Linked DNA regions of Congzhengia minquanensis. The main gene of each other region encodes a partner of the protein of the gene in region 2 in a complex. Links are inferred from orthologs where the notes say so. Each region holds a gene or a part of one and is shown on either strand. Other genes may lie near its edges.

Region 1 (4,387 bases), on a different replicon or contig from region 2:
ACGGCAATTAAAACATAGTTTGAAACCACCTTGAACAGTCCGCCGATGAGCATGTTGCGCACGGGAATAAACACGTGGCCCGCCGCCTGCAAAATGGCGGTGGAAACAGAAACGGTGCAAACAAACACAATTGCCAGGGAAAGGAGCGTCAGCGTGTCCTGTGCCCGGGCATTATTATAAAGGCAAATTAAAATCGGCGTGGATAAAACAGCCAGGCCAATGGCGCAGGGCAGGGAGAAAATCGTCGTAATCCGAATGGAGGACTCGGTGAGCAACCTAGCCTGAGATTTGTTGCTGATTGCCAACGCCGCGGAAATGGCAGGCACAATGCTCATGGAGATGGACGTGACAATGGAGGGCGGCAGGTTAAACAAAGACATGGCATAGCCCGAATAGGAGCCATACATCACATCCGCTGCCTCGTGAGAGATGTTGGCCCCCACCATGGCGTCTTGCGGGTTAACACCGAAAAACTCCGTCAGTGTGCGGAACAAATCCGGCGTAACAGAAATTGCCTGAAGCCGGTTTCCTATCATAAACGTGTCGATAACGTTGGTTAACGACATCACCGCCGCGCCAATGGTAATGGGCACGGCAATGGTTAAGAGCTTTACAAAAATTGTGCTGGTGGAGCGAGCCGCAGTTGTGTTGTAAGATGGGGTGCTTCTTTTGTTTTTATAGTAGAAAAACACCAATAACAGCAGGGCAAAGAGGCCGCCCAGGGTTACGCCGAACACCGCACCCGCCGCTGCCAGTTCCACAGAAACCGACATTAAAAAGTAAGCGCCTGCAAGGCCGATAACAAGCTTTGCAACCGACTCTAACACCTCGGAATAGGCTGTGGGAATCATGTTGGAATGGCCCTGAAAATAGCCCCGGAAAGCTGACAGCATAGAGATGAACAAAATTGCGGGAGAAATGGCCACAATGCTAAGATAAGAGCCGGGTGAGTTAAACGCTCCTTCGGCAAAGGGGCGCGCACCGAAAAACAGCACGCAGGTACCTGCCGCACCGATGATGGTGAGCAAAATTACCGCGGCTCTGAGAATTTTTTTCGACTCGCCGTAGTTTTTTTTGGCCAGGCTTTCCGACACCATTTTGGAAACGGCCACAGGCAGACCAGCTGTCGCCATAACGAACATGGCGGCATAGAGATTATAGGCCCGGGTGAAAAAGGCCATTCCCGTTTCGTGCAAAATGTTGGCTAAAGGTATTTTAAAGCATGCGCCGATTATTTTTACAACCAAATGGGCAACAACCAAAACCGCCGCGCCCTCCATAAACGATTGTTTCTTAATTTCCTTCAAGTTCTGTCATCCTTTCAAGGGGAAGATATGATAGCATGTCACTATTTAATTTATTGCTGTCTGGACTATAATATACTATTTTCCCAGACAAAACCGGGCAAATATTTTGTCCACCACTTCTTCCGATACGGTTTTACCCGTAATTTCGCCCAAATGCGCCGCACAGTCGGTAATGTCGATGGACACCAAGTCGTAAGGCACCTGGGCATTTAAAGCCGCCGCAGCACGCGAAACAGCCGCTAAAGCGTTATGTGCCGCCTCTTTGTGTCTGAGGTTAGTTAAAACTGCTCGGTTTTCAGCGGACAACACGCCCAGCTGAAACTTTTCTTCAATTTTATTGGTCAGTGCGGTTAACCCTTCGCCTGTTTTGGCGGAGATTGCCACCGCGTCTGCACCGTCAAACGCGCCGCCGGTTTTTATGCAGTTTAAATCGCATTTATTCAGCAGCACAATTACGTTTTTATCCCGAATTGTTTCAAAAATGTCTAAGTCTTCCTGGGTGATATCTTGCGACCCGTCAACCACGAACAGAACAAGGCCGGCCTTTTCAATATATTTTTTCGATTTGTCAATTCCCAGGCTTTCAATTCTGTCTTCCGTCTGTCGGATCCCCGCTGTGTCGAACACGTTTAACACAATTCCGTTCAGTGTGACGCGCTCTTCAATCACGTCCCGGGTGGTGCCGGCAATGTCCGTCACAATGGCGCGGGACTCCCTTGCGAGCAAATTTAAAACGGAGGATTTCCCCACGTTGGGCTTTCCGCATATTACAGTGTCAATCCCGTCGCGGATTAGTCTGCCCCGGTTCGCGGTTGCAAGAAGGGAATTTAGCCCATCCTGCACCTTCGTAAGGTCTTTCAGCAGACTGCCCGGTTCATATTCGTCCACGTCCTCCTCCGGATAGTCTAAATTGGCGTTGATTTTTGCCAAAACCTCTAACACCACGTCCCGAATTTGGTTAATTTCATCTGACAGTGCACCGCCCAGCTGGTTTGCCGCGGCGGACAGGGCAAGGGAGGAGGGCGAATGAATCACGTCAATCACAGCTTCGGCCTGGGAAAGGTCTAAACGGCCGTTTAAAAAAGCACGTTTGGTGAATTCGCCCGGGGCGGCCAAAGCAGCGCCATTTTTTAAGACGCAGGCAAGCACGGCCTCGGTTACCACCAATCCGCCGTGGCAGTTAATTTCCACCGTGTTTTCCCGGGTAAAGGTGTTGGGGGCAAGCATAACGGAAATTAACACTTCGTCTACCACATGATTGCCGTCGTAAATAAACCCGTAGTGAATGGTGTGAGAGGCGGCTTCCTCTAGCGGTTTACCGTTTTTTGCGCGAAAAACTCTGTCGGCCACAACTACGCTGTCCGGCCCGCTGATGCGGATGATGGATATGCCGCCGGTGCCGTGAGGCGTTGCAATGGCTGCAATGGTTTCGTTTGTCATATCCGAATTGCCCCCTTTGGTTCAAATTTTAAATAGTCGTCTAAAATATCGGATAGGCCCTCCAAAAACGCACGCACCTCAGAAAATTTAAGGAGCAGGCGGAACACCGACTCAGTTTTTCGTTGAAAGCTGGGGTTTAAAAAGGGATAGGCCTCTTTTTCTGTCAGCGGGCAAAGGGAATAGGCCCTGGGGTCTATGATAATTTTCAGACCTGCGTTCTCACGGAAATAGGGAATGAGGGGGAAAATCCGGCAGGACAGCGGGCGTGCACTCCGCCGGCACAGTCCGCTGCACAACAGCAGGTCCGCCCGTTTGCCGCCATAAACAAACTCCGACGGCACAACTTGAAAACCGGGACGGTTTAAAAACAGCGGTTTTTCGCCGGGAAACAAATACATGCCGGTTTCCTCGGAGGAGTCGCACAAACTATCGGCATTGTTAAATCTGCCGTCGCTGTTGCCACTGTCGCCGCCGCAGCAGGCCTTGCCGCAGAGCGCGCCGCAGTCGGCCAAAAGGGGCGTTGTGTCTCCAAAATATGTATAAATGCTTTGGTAAAGTGTGCTTGCCTGCATAAATTTCTCCTCAGTTAAAAATTTATCCGCTTCCGGACAGAAAACGATGCCCGGAAACGGAAATAATTTGTGTTATTTAGCCTGATCCGCGCAGGGCGGAGCAGTGCCGCTTGCCTACGCGTTGTCCAGAGCTTCTTTTAACAGCTTATTGATAATCTGCGGATTTGCCTTACCGCGGGACATTTTCATGGTCTGCCCCACTAAAAAGCCCATTGCCTTGTCTTTTCCGGCCTTATAGTCTGCTATCGACTGTGGATTGTTCTTCAAAACCTCGTCAATCATCTCTTTAATGGCCCCTTCGTCTGAAACCTGAACCAGCCCCAGCTTTTCGACAATTTTTTCCGGGTCTTCCGGGTTTTCAAACATGGCGGAGAGTACTTTTTTCGCCGCGCTGGTGCTGATGGTGCCTTTTTCAATCAGCGCAATCATTTGTGCCAGCTGGCCGGCGGAAAAAGGAATGTCTGCCGGCTCTAATTCTTTGTCGTTTAAAATTTTAGAAATGTCGCCCATAAGCCAGTTTGAGGCAATTTTCGGCGTGGCGCCTGCGGCTACGCATGCGTCAAAATAATCTGCCAGGGTTTTGGACGACGTGATGATAAACGCGTCGTATTCCGGCAGACCGTGCTCGGCAATGTAGCGCGCTTTGCGCTGTTCGGGCAGCTCGGGAATTGTTTTTCTGATTACTTCAATCCATTCGTCCGACACCACAATGGGCACCAAATCCGGCTCGGGGAAGTAGCGGTAGTCCTGGGCATCCTCTTTCGAGCGCATTACAGTGCTCACACCGTGAATGTCGTCCCACCGCCTGGTTTCCTGGTCAACGGTGCCGCCTTCATCTAACACCTTTGCCTGGCGCTTTTCTTCATACTGCATGGCGCGGTAGGCCGCGCTGAACGAGTTTACGTTTTTCATTTCGCAGCGGGTACCAAACTCTTTCTGGCCCACGGGGCGGATAGATACGTTCACGTCGCACCGCAAAGATCCCTCCTGCATTTTACAGTCGGACACCTCGGTATATTCCAAAATGGATTTTAATGTTTCTAAAAATACACGGGCTTCTTCCGGGGA
Region 2 (4,358 bases):
CGTCTGCCATACGTTGCATCAATTAACATGCCGCGGTCTCTTGCGTCCTGAATCACGCGCTTAATCGGCGCCGATTCCGGGCTGACAATGGCCACCAGCCGGTTTGCTGAAATAATGTTACCGAATCCGATATTGATAAGCTTCATGTGACTGTTCTCCTAACGTTACTCTATATTCTGAATTTGCTCCCGCAGCTTTTCTATTTCAGATTTTATCTCCACAACATGTTTCGCAATTCCAAAGTCGTTCGCCTTTGAGCCGATGGTGTTGGTTTCCCGGTTAATCTCCTGCACCAGGAAGTCTAATTTCCGGCCCACAGGCTCAGACAGCGCAAGAATTTTTTCCAATTCTTTGAAATGGCTTTTTAAGCGGACCAGTTCTTCGTCGATGCAGACACGGTCGGCCATAATGCCCACCTCAGTTAAAAGACGCGACTCGTCAATTTGAAAATTGCCCAGAAGTTCGGTCATTCTCTCTTTCAATTTTTTGGAATATTCCTCCACAATCTGCGGCGTGCGCGTTTCAATTTCGGCAATTAAGTCCTGAATTGCCGACGCACGCGACACCAGGTTTTCCCGCAGGCGCCCGCCTTCCCGGAGCCGCATGGCAACAAAGTCCTCCACTGCGCCGTTTAAGCAGGCGGACACCATCTCCCAGACCTTGTCTTTATCCTCCTCCTGCTGGCGCGTAATGAAGATATCGGAAAAGCGCGAAAGGTCTGACAGGCAGATGTCGTTTCTTAAATTATATGTTTCTTTCAGCTCTTTTAAAACATTATAATAGTTTTCAGCTAAAACATGGTCTAAGCTGACGACCTTATCCTCATTGGTATAGTTTTCTATGTAAACAAAAACCTCAACCTTGCCCCGGGATATTTCGCCGGACACGGTTTCCTTAATTTTATCCTCCAGATAGCCGTAGGCTCTGGGGACTTTCACGGAAATGTCGCAGTATCTGGAGTTGACAGAACGAATGTCTATCACGATTTTTCTGTTTTCGTCAATGTGTTCGCAGCGGCCGTAGCCTGTCATGCTCTTTATCATAAGAAAAATTCCTTTCCTGTCTTTTTTACAGGCGGTTCTGCTCTAAATACACCAAAAGAACCGAGATGTCCGCCGGGCTTACCCCGGAAATTCTTCCCGCCTGGCCAATGGAGGACGGGCGCATTTTCACAAGCTTTTGTCTTGCTTCAATCCGCAGTCCGTCAATTTTTTCATAGTCAATCCCCTCCGGCAATCTGCGCTCTTCTAACTTTTTAAACTGTTCCACCTGTTTTTGCTGCCGGGCAATGTATCCCTCGTATTTTATCAAAATTTCGACTTCCTCGGCCTCCTGCCCGGTAAGGCCCTGCTCTTCGCCAATCAGAGAGATTAGCCCCCTATAGTCAAGCTCGGGGCGTTTTAGCAAATCGCAGAACTTTGCGCCGGTAGAGATCGGGGTTGAGCCGTGTTCCTTTAAAAAGGACAGCACTGCATCTGACGGCGGAAGCACTATTTTTTCAAGCCGTTTTATTTCCCCTTCAATTCTTTCCTGCTTTTTACAAAATAATGCATACCGCCGGTCTGAAATTAAGCCGATTTCATGGCCCAGGGGGGTGAGTCTTGCATCGGCATTGTCCTGCCGGAGCAAAAGCCGGTATTCCGACCGCGACGTCATCATCCGGTATGGCTCATGGGTACCTTTGGTCACCAAATCGTCAATCAGCGTTCCGATATAGCTGGTGGAACGGTCCAGCGCCACGGGGGGCTTTCCCTGGGTTTTTCTTGCCGCGTTAATCCCGGCAATTAAGCCCTGGGCCGCCGCCTCCTCATAGCCGGAGCTGCCATTAAACTGTCCTGCGCCGAACAGGCCGCGGATTTCTTTAAATTCCAGCGTTAAATCCAGCTGGGTGGGGTCGATACAGTCATACTCAATGGCGTAGGCTGTGCGCATCATTTTTACGTTTTCTAAGCCCTTTATGCTTCTGAGCATTTTTATCTGCACGTCCTCCGGCAAGCTGGACGACATGCCCTGCACGTACATTTCTTCGGTATTTTCGCCCATCGGCTCGATAAAAAGCTGGTGGCGTTCTTTATCGTGAAACCGCACGACCTTATCTTCAATCGAAGGGCAATACCGCGGGCCGACGCCCTCGATTTTGCCGCTGTAAAGCGGTGAGCGGTGCAGGTTGTCCATGATAATTTTATGCGTTTCTGCATTTGTATATGTTAAATAACAGGATTCTTTATTCTCTCCCGGATTTTCGGTTTCAAAGGAAAAGGGCGTGATGGTTTCGTCCCCGTCCTGACGTTCCATTTTAGAAAAGTCCACGGTACTCCGGTTCACTCTGGCAGGGGTGCCGGTTTTAAACCGCATAAGCTGCACGCCGCACGCAAGCAAAGACGCAGACAGCCCTTCCGCTGCCCTGGTTCCGTCCGGCCCGCCGGCGTAAGCCGTGTCTCCGATGATAATTTTTCCCTTTAAATAGGTGCCGCTGGCAATGACGACGCACTTCGCCGGATAAAACGCGCCCGTGTGGGTTACAACGCCTAAAACCTGATTATTTTCTATAAAAAGCGATGTGACCTCGGCCTGTTTTAAGTCTAAGTTTTCAGTCAGCTCAAGGGTATGCTTCATTACCTGCTGGTATGCCCGCCTGTCAGACTGCACTCGAAGGGAGTAAACAGCCGGCCCTTTGCCGCGGTTTAGCATTCGCGACTGCAAAAAGGTTTTGTCCGCCGCCTTGCCCATTTCGCCGCCCAAAGCGTCGATTTCCCGCACAAGGTGGCCCTTGGCGGTTCCGCCGATTGACGGATTGCAGGGCATGTTGGCCACGCTGTCTAAATTTAAGGCAAACACCGCCGTTTTTGCGCCCAGCCTGGCTGAGGCCAATGCCGCCTCGCAGCCCGCGTGCCCTGCGCCCACAACGACAACGTCGTAGCTTTCTGCAAGGTAGCACGCATTCTCCGGGATTTGCGGAAAACCGCTGTTTTCTTCCATGGAACTCTCCTTCGGTTTCTCTAAAGTAAATTTATCTTATTTATTATATCACAAATCAAGCGTTTTCGCAACTAAAACTTTCTTAATTTAACAGATATATCCTCCGGTACGCCTGATACATTTCCTCTGCGGCGCCTGAAAACTGCTTTGCGTTTTGTTCCTTATTATCCAGCAAGAACAGCTCTTTTACGGCCGATTTTAAAGCGGCAACATCGCCAAAGGGCACAAAATTTGAGACTTTCGGCGAAACCGTTTCCGGCGCGCCGCCGCTTGCAAAGCCTGCCACAGGCGTGCCGCAGGCCGCGGCCTCCAGGCAAACGGTAGGAAAATTATCCTCCCGGCTGGTGATTAAAAACACATCTGCCCCGCGGTAGAGGTTGGCCATTTCTTCCGGGCTCTGTTTTCCCGGAATCAACGTAACGTTGGGCGGGCACAAAACCTCTTCCTGTGCGCCTACAATTAAAAACCGGGTTTTGGGCATGGTTTCCGCCAGCTTCAGCACATATTCTCCGCCCTTGCGGCCGCTCATAATGTTCTGCGCCGCCGCCAGAACCACGCGTTCCTCTTTTATTTCATATTCGTCCCTTACGCTGTTTTCCCCGGGGTAGAACGTGCCCGGCTCAATGCCGTTGGGGATAACGCAAATGGGGTGGCCGGACAAAATACTTTCTTTTGCCCTGTCCGCCAGCCACCGGGAGGGGGAAACAACCGTTAAGGTATGAAACTCTGAAAACACCTGTTGTTTTAACAGCCAGAGCGCGCGGGACTTGTCCAAAAGCGCGGCGGGGTATTCGCCCATGCGCGGACAATTGCCGCAGCCGCCGGCTGCGCCGGGGCTGTATGCTGCGCTGGGGGGCAAAACCTCTTTTAAAGCGGCCTTGCTGCTCTCAAAGCGGCGAATGCCGCCGGGGCTGTTTACGCGCCATTTTTCACAGTCCCCCGAAAAGGCGCACCGGCCCGTGAACAAAAACTCGTCATGGAGCGTGAGAACCGTTTTTATTTTCCGTTCTTTTAAGAATTCAAGCAGGCGGAAAATGTCTGCATAGTATCCGTGCAGGTTATGCAGGTGCACCACATCGGGGTGAAAGGTTTCCATTTTTTCTAAGATCCTGTCCGTGCTTTTTTTTCCAAAGCAGCCTACGCGGCCGGAAAGCCGGGACAAAAGTGCGTTTACATACCGCTCCGGCGCGGTCTGCACCGACTGCGTCGGGGCCATTGCCTGCGTCGGGGCTGCCGGCTCCGTCGTTTTCGGGCCGCGGGCATACAAAAACCGGGACTCCGCCCCGTCCCGCAGCAGCCGCCTGTGGATACTGTTTGCGATTGCTCCCGTACTGCCGCTATTTGAAACGTTGATTTGAAGAACTTTCAACTTTAAAACC

What was found. Proteins that work in one complex are often made in the same cells at the same time.
Region 1: the proteins of mnmG (region 2) and mnmE are in contact, whole or in part, in a solved structure (PDB 9HIP), measured with the Escherichia coli proteins. The link is inferred for Congzhengia minquanensis from one-to-one orthologs.

The regions. Positions count from the first base shown.
Region 1 is NZ_JACRSU010000001.1:346,093-350,479, reverse strand. The notes cover bases 566-3,539. They hold mnmE (tRNA uridine-5-carboxymethylaminomethyl(34) synthesis GTPase MnmE), read right to left. Parts: upstream 2,748-3,539; coding sequence 1,383-2,747; downstream 566-1,382. Other genes in these bases: gatB (Asp-tRNA(Asn)/Glu-tRNA(Gln) amidotransferase subunit GatB), read right to left, coding at 3,434-3,539; H8698_RS01680 (hypothetical protein), read right to left, coding at 2,744-3,319; H8698_RS01690 (putative polysaccharide biosynthesis protein), read right to left, coding at 566-1,307. In the rest of the region: more of H8698_RS01690, read right to left, coding at 1-565; more of gatB, read right to left, coding at 3,540-4,387. UniProt on the Escherichia coli protein: Exhibits a very high intrinsic GTPase hydrolysis rate. Involved in the addition of a carboxymethylaminomethyl (cmnm) group at the wobble position (U34) of certain tRNAs, forming tRNA-cmnm(5)s(2)U34.
Region 2 is NZ_JACRSU010000003.1:63,901-68,258, reverse strand. The notes cover bases 525-3,469. They hold mnmG (tRNA uridine-5-carboxymethylaminomethyl(34) synthesis enzyme MnmG), read right to left. Parts: upstream 2,980-3,469; coding sequence 1,069-2,979; downstream 525-1,068. Other genes in these bases: H8698_RS08095 (glycosyltransferase), read right to left, coding at 3,062-3,469; H8698_RS08105 (YicC/YloC family endoribonuclease), read right to left, coding at 525-1,043. Outside these bases: extracellular matrix/biofilm regulator RemA, read right to left, coding at 1-146; more of H8698_RS08105, read right to left, coding at 165-524; more of H8698_RS08095, read right to left, coding at 3,470-4,348. UniProt on the Escherichia coli protein: NAD-binding protein involved in the addition of a carboxymethylaminomethyl (cmnm) group at the wobble position (U34) of certain tRNAs, forming tRNA-cmnm(5)s(2)U34.